2 regions of the Rhodococcus sp. NPDC059179 genome follow, and region 2 is predicted to be linked to the other one. Evidence: riboswitches for the same ligand, from Rfam matches in the RefSeq annotation. Region 2 holds a riboswitch; the other holds the start of a gene.
The links. A riboswitch is a leader RNA that binds a small molecule or an ion and turns the genes downstream of it on or off. The one in region 2 is predicted to bind cobalamin.
Positions count from the first base shown of each region.

Region 1 (7,133 bases), on a different contig from region 2:
GTGTCGTCGAAACCGAAGCGTTCCTTGAACTGGGGGAGCTGCGTCAGCAGCGCGGCGAGGAACATGCCCTGCAGGCCGAAGGCCACGGCGGTCGTCACGCGAGCGGCCCGCAGTGTCGGGGTGGGGAGCGTCATAGGGGACAGTGTGCTTTCGCCGAGCCCGTTCGGGCGGTGTGTTGATGAATTCAAGCACCGAGACTGGACGTGCGTCCAACATTTCGGCAAACTCGGGTGATGACTGCTGTCGAATCCAATCCGGTGTTCCCTCAGGGGTTTCTGTGGGGCGTGGCCGCCGCCGCCTACCAGATCGAGGGTGCGGTGAATGAGGGCGGACGCGGCCGCTCCATCTGGGACGAGTACTGCGAGCGACCCGGCGTCATCGTCGGGGGCGAGACAGGGGCGGTCGCCATCGACCACTATCACCGGTACCGCGAGGACGTCGCGCTGATGCGCGACCTCGGTGTCGACTCCTATCGGCTGTCGGTGTCCTGGTCCCGGGTGCAGCCCACCGGCAGCGGCAGCGTCAACGGCGAGGGGCTGGACTTCTACGACCGGCTGGTCGACGAGCTCGTCGAGGCAGGCGTCAAGCCCGCGGTGACCCTTTTCCACTGGGACCTGCCGCAGGCGTTGCAGGAGGCGGGCGGGTGGCTCAACCGCGAGACCTCGTACCGGCTCGCCGAGTACGCCGACATCATCGGCCGCCGCCTCGGCGACCGCGTGCACATGTGGATGCCGCTGAACGAGCCGGTGGTGCACACCTTCTACGGACACGCGTTCGGCGTGCACGCCCCCGGCGAGGAGCTCGGGTTCGGGGCGCTGCAGGCCGCCCACCACCAGCTGCTGGGCCACGGGCTCTCGGTGCAGGCGCTGCGCGCGGCGGGCGCTGCGAACATCGGTATCGCCTCCAATCACGCACCGGTCCGCCCGGCCAGTGAGTCCGATGCGGACACCACTGCTGCGGAGATCTACGACCACCTCGTGAACTGGACCTTCGCCGATCCGATCCTGCGCGGCAGCTACCCGGCCGAGGAGATCGGGGCGATGCTGCAGGGCCCAGTCGCCGAGGACCTCGAGGTGATCTCCCAGCCGCTGGACTGGTTCGGCATCAACTACTACGAGCCGACGGTGATCGCCGCCCCCACCGACGACGACGGCGGCGCAGGCGTGCTCGAGGTGGACCTGCCGCCGGGGATGCCGTTCCAGCCGGTGGCGCTGGAGGGCTACCCGAGGACGGACTTCGGGTGGCCGATCGTGCCTGCGGGGCTGCGGGAGATCCTGGGGATCTTCGCCGACCGGTACGGCGACGCGCTGCCGCCGATCTACATCACCGAGAGCGGCGCCTCGTTCCACGACGACGACCCCGACGCCGACGGCCGGGTCGACGACCAGCGCCGGATCGACTACCACCGGGAGCACCTGCACGCCGTGCGGGAGGCGATCGAGGACGGTGTCGACGTGCGGGGCTACTTCGCCTGGTCCATCTTCGACAACTTCGAATGGGCGGCGGGCTACAAGGAGCGGTTCGGTCTGGTCCACATCGACTACGAGACCCTGGCCCGCACCCCGAAGGACTCTTATTTCTGGTACCGCGACCTGATCGCCGGACACGCGGCCGCGAACCGATGACCAGCCTGGCGAACCGGTTGATGCCCGCCGCGCTGGCCCTGCGGGGTAGCAGGCGGGTTGGCGCCGTGGCCACCCGCCGGGAGATGGCAGGCCGGGCGTTGCGGCCACGTTCGTTCAGTCCGCCTCGTGGCCTCGATCGGCGGGTCGACATCCGGTTGGAACGCTCGGCCGCCGGTTGGCCGGTGTACTCGCTTGCCGCACACGGGGCGTCACGGCGGGATCTGGACAGCGTGCTGTACCTGCACGGTGGGTCCTATTTTCGGGAGATCACCCGTCAGCACTGGCAGTTGGTCGCCGCCATGGCCCGGTCCTTGCCGGTGGAGGTCGTCGTCCCGATCTACCCGCTGGCCCCGGTGTCGACCGCGGACGCGGTGGTCCCGGCGGCCGCCGACCTCGCCGAGGTGCTGATCGCGGAGCGCGGCGCCGATCGGTTCTGTCTGCTCGGTGATTCCGCGGGCGGGGGTATGGCGCTGGCCGTCGCGGTGGCGCTGCGGGAGCGCACGCTGGCGCCGCCGCGACGCACGGTGCTCATCTCGCCCTGGCTCGACATCACCGTCAGCGACCCCGCGATCTCGGTCCTCGCCCCGCAGGACCCGTGGCTGTGTCCCGACGGGCTGCGGGTCGCCGGTGACGCCTATCGCGGCGCGCTGGACCCCGCGGACTCCAGGGTGAGTCCGATCGAGGCCGACCTCGACGACCTGGGGCACGTCACGGTCTTCACCGGCACCCGCGACATCCTCAACGCCGACGCGCGGCGGCTGCGCGAACGAATGGCGCTCGGCAACACCGGGTTCGAGTTCCACGAGGAGCCGGGAATGCTGCACGTCTACCCGCTGCTGCCGACCCCGGAGGGCCGGATCGCGCGCCGGACCCTGCGCGCCGTCATCGACCCGCGGGCAGCGGTCAGCTCGGCGCGGTGATCTGGACCCGGGCCCGGCGCGGTCGCCTCCGGCGGACGACGTAACCGGTCCAGGAGGCGAGGACGACGAGCCCGGCGAGTGCCTGCAGCTGCGAGGTGTAGCGCTCCGGATAGACGACGCCGGTCAGGTAGGTGTCGATGAAGCCGGTGCTCAGACCCTGCTCGCCCGCTTCGCGCCTGGCCCAGTTCTCGATGTGGGTGAGCGGGCAGTCGAGCCCGAACGCAATGGTGGAGAAGCCCCAGCCCGCGAGGATCAGATGCGGCCAGATCATCCGGGGCCAGCGCCAGGCCAGGAACCCACCCGCGATGACATACACCAGGAACGCGAAGTGCACGGTCATCGTCGCCTCGGCCAGTACCCGAAAGACCATGTCGTCATTGTCCCTCGGCGCCGATCCGGAAGGCTACAAGCGCCGGTCGAACACCTGCTTCGCCCGCGCCGTCGGGATGTCGACCGTGTACACGCGGATCGCGGCGCGCTCGGCCGAGAGGTCCATCACCATGAACCCGACATCGGTGAAGTTCTGGAAGAGGTTGCGGCGATCGCCGTGTTTACCGGCCTTGCCGTGGCTGTTCTTCCCTGCGGCGCCGGAGACGATCTGACGGGTGCCCTTCGACTCGAGGGTCGGTTCGAGGACCTGAAGCGCGTGATCGTGTCCCGAGAGGATGAACTGGCACCGCCCGACGACGTGCTCCTCGTAGAACCGCTTCGCGTGCATGCCGTTCATGGGTTCGAATGGGATCCCGTCGTACTCGCCCGCGTCGCCGTGGGAGCCGTTGCTCAGGTAGGGGTGGTGGGTGCACGCGACCTTCCACTTCGCAGGCGAGGAGGCGATCGCCGCATCCAGCCACGCGCGTTGTTCGTTCATGAACTGCCCGTCCGGCGCCCAGTAGGGTGCGAGCACCGGCGGCAGGTAGGCGGCGAGCGGGTTCAGGTCGAGGACGAAGAACTCGACGACCGGGTTCTGCTCGGGCACGCGGACCGAGTAGTAGCGGGACGGCATCCACCACCGCCGGGACCGCCGGTGGTAGGCGACCTCGTCGTCGCCGCGCAGCAACCAGCCGCCGTCGCCGGGGAAGATCGCGCTGTTGTCGTGGTTTCCCAGGGCCATCACCCATGGGAAGTCGAGTCCGTGGTTGGGGTCCTCGAACTTCGTGGCGAACTGGAAGTCCTGATCGCCGTTTGGCCCGAGTTCGTAGATGTTGTCGCCGAGCCCGAGCGCCATCGACAGGGGTTCTCGGCGATGCAGGTCCCGGATCGCGTCGGCCACCGCCCATTGCGCCTTGGTTCCGGTCCCCGCGTCGCCGGTGATCAGCACCCGCAGGTCGGGGCCGGTGGGGAAGGCGAACCTGTCCGTGGCTGCGGCCGCGGCCGACGGCGCCGTTGCGGCCAGTGGAGCGGCGGCGGCCGCGGCGGCAGCGCCGGCCAGGAACCGACGGCGATCGATGCGGTTGAACTCCATCACGGGTCCTCGGGGTCGTATCGGTACGGGATCCGCAGAAGCAAACCCGACTGTGGACAGGCGTTCAACTCGACATGCCGGACCCGAGACGGAGTTCATCCGGTGTTCAGCCTGGGTGTGCGCCGCTGCCCCGATACGACGAAAGCCCCGGCCTACCCGGCCGGGGCTTTCGATTTGGTGCGCGATACTGGGATTGAACCAGTGACCTCTTCCGTGTCAGGGAAGCGCTCTCCCGCTGAGCTAATCGCGCGGGATGCCGGATCTGTCCGGCCTATCTCGAGCGGATGACGGGATTCGAACCCGCGACCCTCACCTTGGCAAGGTGATGCGCTACCACTGCGCTACATCCGCATTGTGCATGCCCTTCCGGACCCATTGTGCAGGTCCGAGAGTGCGAACAGAAAAGGCACCCGACCGGGTGCCTTTTCTTCGTGCGCGATACTGGGATTGAACCAGTGACCTCTTCCGTGTCAGGGAAGCGCTCTCCCGCTGAGCTAATCGCGCGAGGTGGAGACGGGAATCGAACCCGTGTGCACGGCTTTGCAGGCCGTTGCCTCACCACTCGGCCACTCCACCGTCAAGGTCGAGTCCAACCTCGAGAGCGGATGACGGGATTCGAACCCGCGACCCTCACCTTGGCAAGGTGATGCGCTACCACTGCGCTACATCCGCATTGCACTTCCGGGGGCTGCGTTGCTGCCTCCGTGGTGCGAGATGAAACATTAGCCCACGGGGTGTGTAGTCACAAATCGCCAGCTCAGTGGCGGAAACGTCGATCGGGTGGTGGGCTTTGCCTGGGCCGGAGGGCCTTCTCGAGTCGCTCGCAGGCCAGGCGCAGCGGGCGGCGGGGGCGGGTACATAGGCGGTTTTTCACTTCCGCGGAAGTCGTGTTAATGTTCCATCCCGTCCGGCCGCGAGAGTTCAGCGCGCGGCTGAGGTCCCGTGGCTCAGTGGGAGAGCGTCCGCTTCACACGCGGAAGGTCGCTGGTTCGATCCCAGCCGGGACCACAAAGACAAGGGTCGTCGCGAGAGTTTCGCGGCGGCCCTTTTTCTTGTGCCTGTGTGTGTGGGGCTTCTGGCCGTCGAGGCCTGGCGGGCAGTGGTTCGGCCTCCGGCGCCTGGGGCCGGCCCTCGGTAGTGTTGGCCGCGTGCCGACGACTGAGAATCGATGGATGCGCCTGCGGCGACGCATCGCGGGCAGTCCCGGACTGAACCTGGCCTACCGGATCTGCGTCGGAGTGATCGGTGGTCTCGTCCTCGCCGTCGGCATCATCGCGATCCCGTATCCGGGCCCGGGCTGGCTGATCGTGTTCGCCGGGCTCGGCATTCTCGCCTCGGAGTTCGCCTGGGCGCACCGGCTGCTGCGGTTCGCCCGGGAGCGCTACGACCGGTTCATGGCCTGGTTCGCCCGCCAGTCGGTGGTGGTCAAGGCGCTGTCCGCGTTCCTGACGTTCGCCATCGTGATCGGAACCCTGTGGGTGCTCGGCACTCTCGGGCTGATCGGCGGCTGGATCGGCATCGAGCACCCGTTGCTGGAGAGCCCGCTCTGAGCTCCGCCGGTGCTCGTGCATACTGCAGGAGCACTACTGACCTTCGCGCAGGGGAAGTCCGGTCAAAATCCGGCGCTGACCCGCAACGGTAGATCGCATACGCGACAAGCCCGATTACCTGCCGATCGTCATGAGACTCCCATTCGTCGTGGTCTACGAAACGGAAAGTCCAGTGGGGCGGCACCCGACATTGCGCGGGGCCCTTCGCGCTGGAACCGTCTTCGGCGACCCAAGAACCAGAGGTCTGCCTTGAATCCCACCTGTAAGCGACGCGGAATCGCTTCGGTCGCACTCGTTCTCACCCTCGCGCTCACCGGCTGCTCAAAGGGTGACGCCGGCGCCGAGCGTGCGGAGGCCTCGGCCTTCGCGCAACCCGTGCACATCACCAACTGTGAGCGCCCCGCCACGTTCGACGCACCGCCGCAACGGATCGTCTCCATGAACGACCACGTCACCGAGACGCTCATCCTGATGGGCGTCGGTGACCGGATCGTCGGAATGGGGTACGGCGAGTCGAACCCGTTGCCGGAGACCGCGGAACAGTTCCGGAAGATCCCGAGCCTTGCCAGGGAGTACCCCTCGGCCGAACAGATTCGCGATCTCGAACCCGATCTCGTCGTCGGCGGGATGCGCAGCGCCTTCGACCCCAAGGAGGGGCGCGACAGGGACGAGCTGGAGAAGGAGGGCATCGCGACGTTCCTGTTCTCCGAGTATTGCGGTAACGGCTTCCCGTCGATCGGCTTGCTGGAGAACGACTTCGCTCAGCTCGGTGAGCTGCTCGGCGCTCAAACGGAGGCCGCGGCGCTCACCGGTCGCGTCACCGAGCCCCTCGAACGGGTCCGGTCGGCCCTCGCCGCAGCTGGCGCCCAGCCGGTACCCACGTTCTTCTACGACGGCGGCGAGGCGGAACCGCTGTCGATCGGCGGGGTGGGGATCGGCAATCTCATCGCCGAGTACGCCGGTGCCAGAAACATCACGTCCGAGGGTCGCAAGCCCTACACGACGACGACGTGGGAGACGGTCGGTGAGCGCGCACCGGAGGCCATTGTCGTGCTCGACTACGGCAACGCTCCCGTGGCGCAGAAGCTGGCGTACCTGCGCAGCCAGCCCATCGCGTCGGCGACGCCCGCGGTCCGCAACGACCGGATCATCGTGGTGCCGCTCGACGACTTCTTCGAGAGCCCGCGGATGGTCACCTCGGTCGAGACGATCGCCAGGGCGTTGCACCCTGATGTGTTCGGCGGCAAGGGATGACGACCGCGGTCCGCGTCGAACCCCGGCTGACGCTGCCGTTGCTCCTGGCCGGGCTCGTCGCGGCCCTGCTGATGTCGATCGCCCTCGCCGTCTCGTTCGGTTCGGTCCGGATACCGGTCGGCGACGTGTGGGCGATCGTCGGGCACCGGCTCAGCGGCGGGGTCTTCGTGTCCTGGTGGTCCGAGGCGCGTGAGCGGATCGTGATCGACTCCCGGCTGCCGCGGGCGCTCACCGCGGCGGTCGTCGGGGCCGCCCTCGCGGTCGGCGGCGCGCTCGCCCAGGCGGTCACGCGCAATCCGCTCGCGGACCCCTATCTGCTCGG
Region 1 covers NZ_JBHZBV010000002.1:494,017-501,149, reverse strand. The annotation lists gene ACFXMV_RS07325 (MFS transporter) at 1-134, opposite strand, end outside; gene ACFXMV_RS07320 (GH1 family beta-glucosidase) at 234-1,625, shown strand; gene ACFXMV_RS07315 (alpha/beta hydrolase fold domain-containing protein) at 1,622-2,545, shown strand; gene ACFXMV_RS07310 (DUF2784 domain-containing protein) at 2,529-2,915, opposite strand; gene ACFXMV_RS07305 (metallophosphoesterase) at 2,949-4,010, opposite strand; tRNA gene ACFXMV_RS07300 (tRNA-Val) at 4,183-4,257, opposite strand; tRNA gene ACFXMV_RS07295 (tRNA-Gly) at 4,287-4,358, opposite strand; tRNA gene ACFXMV_RS07290 (tRNA-Val) at 4,440-4,511, opposite strand; tRNA gene ACFXMV_RS07285 (tRNA-Cys) at 4,513-4,583, opposite strand; tRNA gene ACFXMV_RS07280 (tRNA-Gly) at 4,608-4,679, opposite strand; tRNA gene ACFXMV_RS07275 (tRNA-Val) at 4,944-5,015, shown strand; gene ACFXMV_RS07270 (TIGR02611 family protein) at 5,180-5,557, shown strand; cobalamin riboswitch at 5,548-5,698, shown strand; gene ACFXMV_RS07265 (ABC transporter substrate-binding protein) at 5,807-6,811, shown strand; gene ACFXMV_RS07260 (FecCD family ABC transporter permease) at 6,883-7,133, shown strand, end outside.
Region 1: linked by a shared signal. The riboswitch ahead of ACFXMV_RS07265 (ABC transporter substrate-binding protein) and the one ahead of ACFXMV_RS04900 (CbtB domain-containing protein) in region 2 are both predicted to bind cobalamin.

Region 2 (7,133 bases):
CCTACCAGCTGGCCCCCGAGACGCCGGTCGGCGCAAGGGCCAGCGAGCTCGAGGCGCTGGCCGAACACAAGGGCCTGCCCACCGATCAGATCAGGCAGATGTTCGCGCACGTGGCGTCCACCGCGTCCGCCGACGGACTCGCGATGGACTTCGACACCGTGATCGCCGCGAACACCTTCGACGCGCACCGGCTGGTCCACCTGGCAGGCGAGCGCGGCGAGGAGGTCATGGAGGCCCTGTTCCGTGCCCACTTCACCGACGGCCGGGTGGTGGACGACCGCGAGGAACTCGTCGCGATCGCCGCCGAGACCGGGCTGGACGCGTCCGCGATCCGCGCGGAGCTCGACGGGGACGCCGCGGCAGAGCGGGTGCGGGCTGACATCGAGGAGGCGCGTCTGCTCGGCGTGACCGGCGTGCCGTTCTTCGCCGCCAACCGGGCGATCGGCGTCTCGGGCGCGCAGCCCGTCGAGGTGTTCACCCAGCTGCTCGAGCAGGCCTACGCGCAGTCCGGCGCGATCGTCTCGCTCGGCGGCGACGACAACGCGAGCTGCGCCGACGACTCCTGCGCGGTCTAACGACCGAAGTGCCGTCGGGCGTCGGCTCCCAGCAGCAGCGCGAGCCCGGCGACCACCGCGATCAGGTGGACGGTCCGGGCCGCAGCGATGACGATCGCCGCGACCGTGACGTCTGCGGCGTCGAATCCGTTCGCCGACAACAGCCAGGCCGCCGGTTCGACGACCAGCGACCCGATCCCCACCGTCCCGAGGCCGATCAGCAGGGTCAGCCGGGCGGGATTCGATCCGCGCCGCATCGCGACGGCGAGCGCGAGCACCGCGCCGTAGACCGCCAGCCGGATCGCGCCCTGTGCTCCGACGGCCGCGGGACTCGCGTCGGCGCCCTCCAACACGCGGGCCGCCTGGGCGATCGCCTCGACGACCCCGGCGAGCAAGGCGACGCAGAGCAGGGTGAACGAGAGTTCCACCTGACGGGGAGGGCGGGTGCGGACTTCGGCGGCGGTCATGGCTGCGAGCCTGCCGCCCCGGCGCCGAGTCGCGCATCACCCCGTGGCGTGAATCCGGGCTCCCCCCACGGTATTAGCCCGCCGCCGATACTCCCGAATGTCACATTGGTTCAACTCAGTCGAACCAATGTGACATTCGGGAGGTCGAGCGGCGCTGTGGCCTCTAGCGCGCCGTGAGTGAATCCGCCTGCGAGGTCAGCCGGTTCGACCGCTCCGTGAGGAACGCGAACCCGAGGCCGAGCGCCAGCCACAGCGTGGCTTGGATCGTCAGCGACGAGATCCGGAAGTCCCACAGCAGGCTGGCCGGGAAGTCCGGGCCGACCTCGTCGATGTCCGGGAGCGCCAGGTATCCGATGCCGACGACCGCCAGGAAGGCGAGCAGTGGCGCCGCGATCCGGACGGTCAGGAACTCGTTCGCCGCCAGGACCTTCGCCACGTACGCGGCGATCGCCACCGCCGCGAGACCGAGCACCACCGTGGCGAGCCAGAGCAGGGTGCGGTTGTTGATGGTCTCCGGATCGCCGACCGCGGGTGGATTCGCCGGGTATTTGAAGAACGGCACCGCCTCGACAGCAAGCCAGCCGAGGCCGGCGAGCGCGAGGGCGAGGATCGGGCCGGACAGGCCGCTGACGCGCCGTGCGTAGTACGCGACCGCGGCAAACAGGGCACCGAGGGCCAGGCCCGCGAGGGTGGTCGCGAGGAACAGGCCGAACCGCTGCCCGTCGCGACTGACCAGCGGTTCCTCGGAGTCTCCGTGCGAATGCCCGCCGGTCGCGGCCTCGGTCGTGCCTGCGTCGTGCCCGTGCGCCTCCGTCGGGGCCGCCGCCGACTCCTCGATCGCGATGGCCGCGTCGATGTGCGGTTCACCGATCACGAACGCGACGGCTCCTGCGAGCAGGCCGGCGACGAAGCCGGCCAGCAGGCCGCGGATGAGGAGGTTCTTGAAGGTTCCGGTCAGTGGCACGGCAGGCCCAGCAGGTGGCGACCGTCATGCATCAGTTCGTGCATGTACATGCCGGTGCGCGAGACCGCACCCTGATCGAAACCGACCAGGTAGAGGGTCAGCATCGCGAGCAGGACCACGCCCGCGATGATCATCGCGATGCCGACCGAATCGGTCGCCGTGCTGGGGGTGTGTACGAGTGCCATTGGTTCCTCCTGGGATTCCGCGTCCCCTAAAAGCCCATGCGATGGCCCCGGTATCTGGCTGTCGAGGGTGTGCCTCGAACACAGTGGCGCGACCGCTCCGGACTCTCACCGGATTCCCGTCAACCATCGCTATTACCAGCGCACTGTCGCACTGACACGACGGTGGTGTCAATGCGTCGGCGCGTCCCGGCCGGCCGAGACGTTCGCGCGCACTTCATCGGGCGGGCGGCGAGAGTTGACGTGACCGTTGCGCCGACAGTGATCGATGGGTCGGTGCGAATAGTGCAGCTGGCCAACTTCTACGGTCCCCGATCGGGCGGGCTGCGGACCGCGCTGCACAACTGGGGCGCCGGCTACTGCGACCGCGGGCACGAGGTGGTCCTGGTCGTCCCCGGCGAGCGTGACGCGGAGGAGGTGATGGCGAGCGGGGTCCTGCGGATCACGCTGGCGGCGCTTCCGCTACGCGCGGCCGTCACAACGGCTGTTGCTGCACTGCGGACGGTTGTCGGTGGAGAAGCAGGTCGATCGCAGCATCGACGCGGTCCGCTCTCTCGTGGCGCAGGGTCAGGACATCCGGCTGGTGATCGCGGGAGACGGACCCAGGCGAGAGGCCTTGCGGCACACGGCGAGGGGGTCGGCCGGTGCCCGCCGCGAATCGGCGCGGCTGCGGGCCGAGCAGTTCAGCTGGTCGGCGTCGGTTGACGGGATGCTGTCGGTGCTGGCGGGGAACTGACCGCGGGGGTGGTCAGGGCCCGTCGCAGCGCGGCCGCGACCCGGCCCATCGCCTCGGGACCCGAACGGCCGACCCCCACCATGTTCGCGAAGGAGTGGATCAGCCCGGGCTCGCGGACGTGTTGCACGTCGACCCCGGCCTCGCGGAGCTTCGCGGCGTAGGCGTCGCCCTCGTCGCGCAACGGGTCGAACCCTGCGGTCACCACGTAGGCCGGTGGCAGACCGGCAAGATCGCCGTAGATCGGGGATAGCAGCGGGTCCGTCCGATCCGCCCCGGCGGGCACGTAGCTGTTCTCGGCGAGGTCCATGAAGCGTTTGGTGAGGATGAATCCCGTCGCGAAGGTCGACCGGCTTGGCCGCTTCACGGCGAAATCCACCGCGGGATAGACCAGCAGCTGGAATGCAGGCGGGACCCCGACCTCCCCGCGCGCCGCGCGCTGGGCCAGCACCGCGGAGAGGTTTCCGCCCGCGCTGTCGCCGCCGACGGCGATGCGGTCCGGGTCGATGCCAAGGGCGGCCGCGTTGGCTGTCACGAACGAGTACGCGGCCTCGACGTCGTCGACCGCGGCGGGGAAGGGTGCCTCGGGGGCGAGTCGGTAGTCGACGGCGACGACACGGACGCCCGCCCGTTCCGCGAGAAATCGGCACACCGCGTCGTGGCTGTCGAGGTCGCCGTAGATCCAGCCGCCGCCGTGGACGTAGAACAGGGCGGGCGACGCCGTGGTCAGGCCGCGAGGGGTGTAGAACCGCAGCCGGAGCGGGCCGCCGGGGCCGTCGATGTCCAGATCGGTGACCGCGCCGATCGGCAGGTCCCCGCCGACGGCCTTGGAGCCGCTCACAAGGGCGCGACGACCGCCCGGGATCGGGCGCTCCTCGATGGGCGTGCCCTCGACCTTCTGCAGCTTGAGGATCAGCTGCATCTCGGCGTCGAGGGTGTTGCCGTCGACCACCACGGGTCGGCCCGCCGCGCGCCGGAGGATGCCCGCGGGCATCGACAGCAGTGCCTGCAGGGTGCGCCGTTTCACCGAGTCGATCGCCGATGTCATGCAGGCAAATCTATCCGCCGGGCCGAGGTCCGGGTGGCGGTTTGAAGCTCAGGCGTCCTTGGCGGCGGCGACCACGTCGAGCACGACCTCGAACTCGAGCAGGGAGGAGCCGGACGCCACCGGCTTCGCGCGCTCGCCCGAATGCGCGGCCCGGGCCGGGCCGTCGGCCCACGCCTTGAAGGCCTCCTCGGATTCCCACTGCGTCACGACGAAGTAGCGCTCGTCGCCCTTGACGGGGCGGAGCAACTGGAAGCCGAGGAAGCCGGGGGAGTTCTCGACCGCGTGCGCGCGGTTCGCGAAGCGCTTCTCCAGCTCGGGGCCTGCGCCCTCGGGGACCTCGATTGCATTGATCTTCACGACTGCCATGCGGGCGAGCGTACTCCGCTCGGGGTCAGGCGCCGGCGCTGTCGGGCTCGGCGAGATGTTCGGCCAGCACGGCCAATTGGATCTTGCCGGCGTCGGCGTGGACATCACGGCCGGCGTCGGTGACGTCGACGAACACGCCGCGACGGTCGGACTCGCACAGGGACCGCGTGACCAGGCCCGCCTTCTCCAGACGCGCCACGCTCCGCGAGAGGGCGCTCGGGCTCAGGTACATGTCCGCGGCGAGCTCCTGCATCCGCGGGTGCTTGCAGGTGACGCTCATCAGGCGGTCGAGGGTCTCGAAGTCGCTCATGCTCAGGCCGTGCGCGCTCTGCATCTGGCGATCGAGGTCGCACGCGATCCCGTTGTACCGGTCCAGCAGCGCTCGCCAGGTGCCACGGAGCTCCGATTCTGTCGTCATTACGTGTTTGGCGCGGCTCCTTCGTTCATGGGGGAGAGGCAGCGCCATCCTCCTATCTCAGTTTTGTCGGGAAAGTTTGTCGGTGGCTGTAGCTACGTTGTCTGCTGTGGACGAGGTAGTGCGCTTCACCTATCGGCTGCGGCCGGGTGCGGTAGCGCAGCGTGCTTTGACTGCCGAGTGGCATCGGTGCCGGTTCCTGTGGAACGAGGCTGTCCACCAGCAGAAGTCGGGTGCCAAGCCGACATTCGGCAAGTTGAGCAGATTGCTCACCGCGGCTCGCTCGCGCAGTGGGTGGTTGCGGGGCGGGTCGCAGGTCGCGCAGCAGCAGATGTTGCGTGGCTACGCCCGCGCCCTCGACCAGTCGTTCACGGTGAAGGGGCGTGGGCGGCCGGCGTTCAAACCCAGGAAGAAGACGTTGCCGTCGTTGGAGTACACGCGGCGGGGGTTCAGTCTCCGTGACGGTCGGTTGGTCCTGCCGAAGGGTGTCAGTGTTCCGGTGGTGTGGTCGCGGGAGTTGCCGTCCGATCCGTCCAGCGTGCGGATCTATCAGGATTCGCTCGGGTACTGGTATGCATCGTTCGTCGTCCGCCGCGCAGTTCCGCCCGCTCCCGAGGCCGAGGGTGGGATCGGTGTCGACTGGGGTGTGAGCGCGACGGCCACGACCACCGACGCCGAGTTTGATCTGCCGTATCTCGGGCACCGCAAGCGGTGCGCCGGCGAACTCGCCAAGGCGCAACGAAAGATGGCCCGCCGCCACAGCGGGAAGCGTGGCCCACGGTCCCGTGGCTACGACCGTGCGAAACGGGAAGCGGCGAAGCTGCGCAAGAAAGCCGCCCGTCAGACCCAACACGACAGCCGGGTGTGGGCCAAACGGGTGGTCGACCGGCATGGCCTGATCGCGGTGGAGGACTTCAAGCCCAGATTCCTGGCGAAGTCGACGATGGCGCGCAAAGCTGCGGACGCGGCTATCGGCGGGGCGAAGCGGGAGCTGATCGAGCGCGGCACGCGGGCTGGCCGAACGGTGGTGTTGGTGCAGCCCGCCTACACGAGCATGACGTGTTCGAGTTGCTTCGCGAGAGCCAAGCAGCGACTCGGACTCGCGCAACGAACCTTCCGATGCCATGCCTGCGGTCACACCGACGACAGGGACCGGAACGCTGCCAGAGTGATTCTGGCTGTGGCAGAACGCGGCCACACTCGCGTTGACGACGTCAGACAATCGGATCACCGCCTTCCGGTGGGTGGTTCGGTTGCGGTCTGAGCTGGGAATCTCCTGCCAACAGGAAAGGAGAAGTGTTAAGGCCGCATCCTAGTCGCGGCCGATTGATTGATGCAAGCGAATTAAATGTTAACGAAATTAGTGCTTGCGCATTGATTGCACATGCACATACAGTCCTCGACGTGACTATCACCGAAACCACTCCGAACCTCACCGCCTCGCCGGGTTCGACCGCTCCTGCCGCCGGGCAGGCATGGACGGCCCGCCTCTGGGGGATCCTCGCGGTGCTGTGCGTCGTGATGTTCCTCGACGGGCTCGACGTCTCGATGGTGGGTGTCGCGCTGCCGTCCATCGGCACCGAACTCGGCCTCGACACCACCTCGCTGCAGTGGATCATCAACGGTTACGTGCTCGGCTTCGGCGGCCTGCTGCTGCTGGGCGGGCGCACCGCCGACCTGCTCGGTCGCCGCAACGTCTTCCTGGTCGCGCTGGCGGTCTTCGCCATCGCCTCGCTGGTCGGTGGGCTCGTCGACAACGGCACCCTGCTCATCGCGACCCGCTTCGTGAAGGGCCTCGCCGCGGCCTTCACCGCGCCGACCGCGATGTCGATCCTGACCACCACCTTCAAGGAGGGGCCTGCCCGCAACCGGGCGCTGTCCATCTTCTCGGTGTTCGGTGCCAGCGGCTACTCCTCCGGCCTGATCCTCGGCGGGCTGCTCACCAGCGCCGGATGGCGGTGGACATTCCTGATGCCGGTGCCGTTCGCGGTCGCCGCGCTCGTGGCCGCCGCCGTGCTCATCCCGAAGGACCGTCCGGCGGACACCGGCGGGCACGATCTCGCGGGCGCGGTCACCCTCGTCGCGGGCATGCTGCTCACCGTCTACACCGTCGTCTCGGCGCCCGCCCGGGGCTGGACCGATCCGTTGACGTTGGGCTCGTTTGCCCTCGCCGCGGTGCTGCTGGCCTCGTTCTTCCTGGTGGAGAGGCGGGTCGCGCATCCCCTCGTGCGGCTGGGCATCCTGAAGGTGGGCACCATCGTTCGGGCCAATCTCAGCATCATGGCCCTGTTCGGGTCCTACCTGAGCTTCCAGTTCATGGTGACGATCTTCCTGCAGTCGGTGCTCGGCTGGTCGCCGCTGAAGATGGCGCTGGCGTTGCTCCCGACTGGACTGATCGTGGCGG
Region 2 covers NZ_JBHZBV010000001.1:1,040,296-1,047,428, forward strand. The annotation lists gene ACFXMV_RS04885 (DsbA family protein) at 1-575, shown strand, start outside; gene ACFXMV_RS04890 (hypothetical protein) at 572-1,021, opposite strand; gene ACFXMV_RS04895 (CbtA family protein) at 1,185-1,985, opposite strand; gene ACFXMV_RS04900 (CbtB domain-containing protein) at 1,976-2,170, opposite strand; cobalamin riboswitch at 2,196-2,325, opposite strand; partial or broken gene ACFXMV_RS04905 (glycosyltransferase) at 2,444-2,804, shown strand; gene ACFXMV_RS04910 (alpha/beta hydrolase) at 2,851-3,948, opposite strand; gene mhuD (mycobilin-forming heme oxygenase MhuD) at 3,997-4,314, opposite strand; gene ACFXMV_RS04920 (MarR family winged helix-turn-helix transcriptional regulator) at 4,340-4,732, opposite strand; gene ACFXMV_RS04925 (RNA-guided endonuclease InsQ/TnpB family protein) at 4,839-5,993, shown strand; gene ACFXMV_RS04930 (MFS transporter) at 6,134-7,133, shown strand, end outside.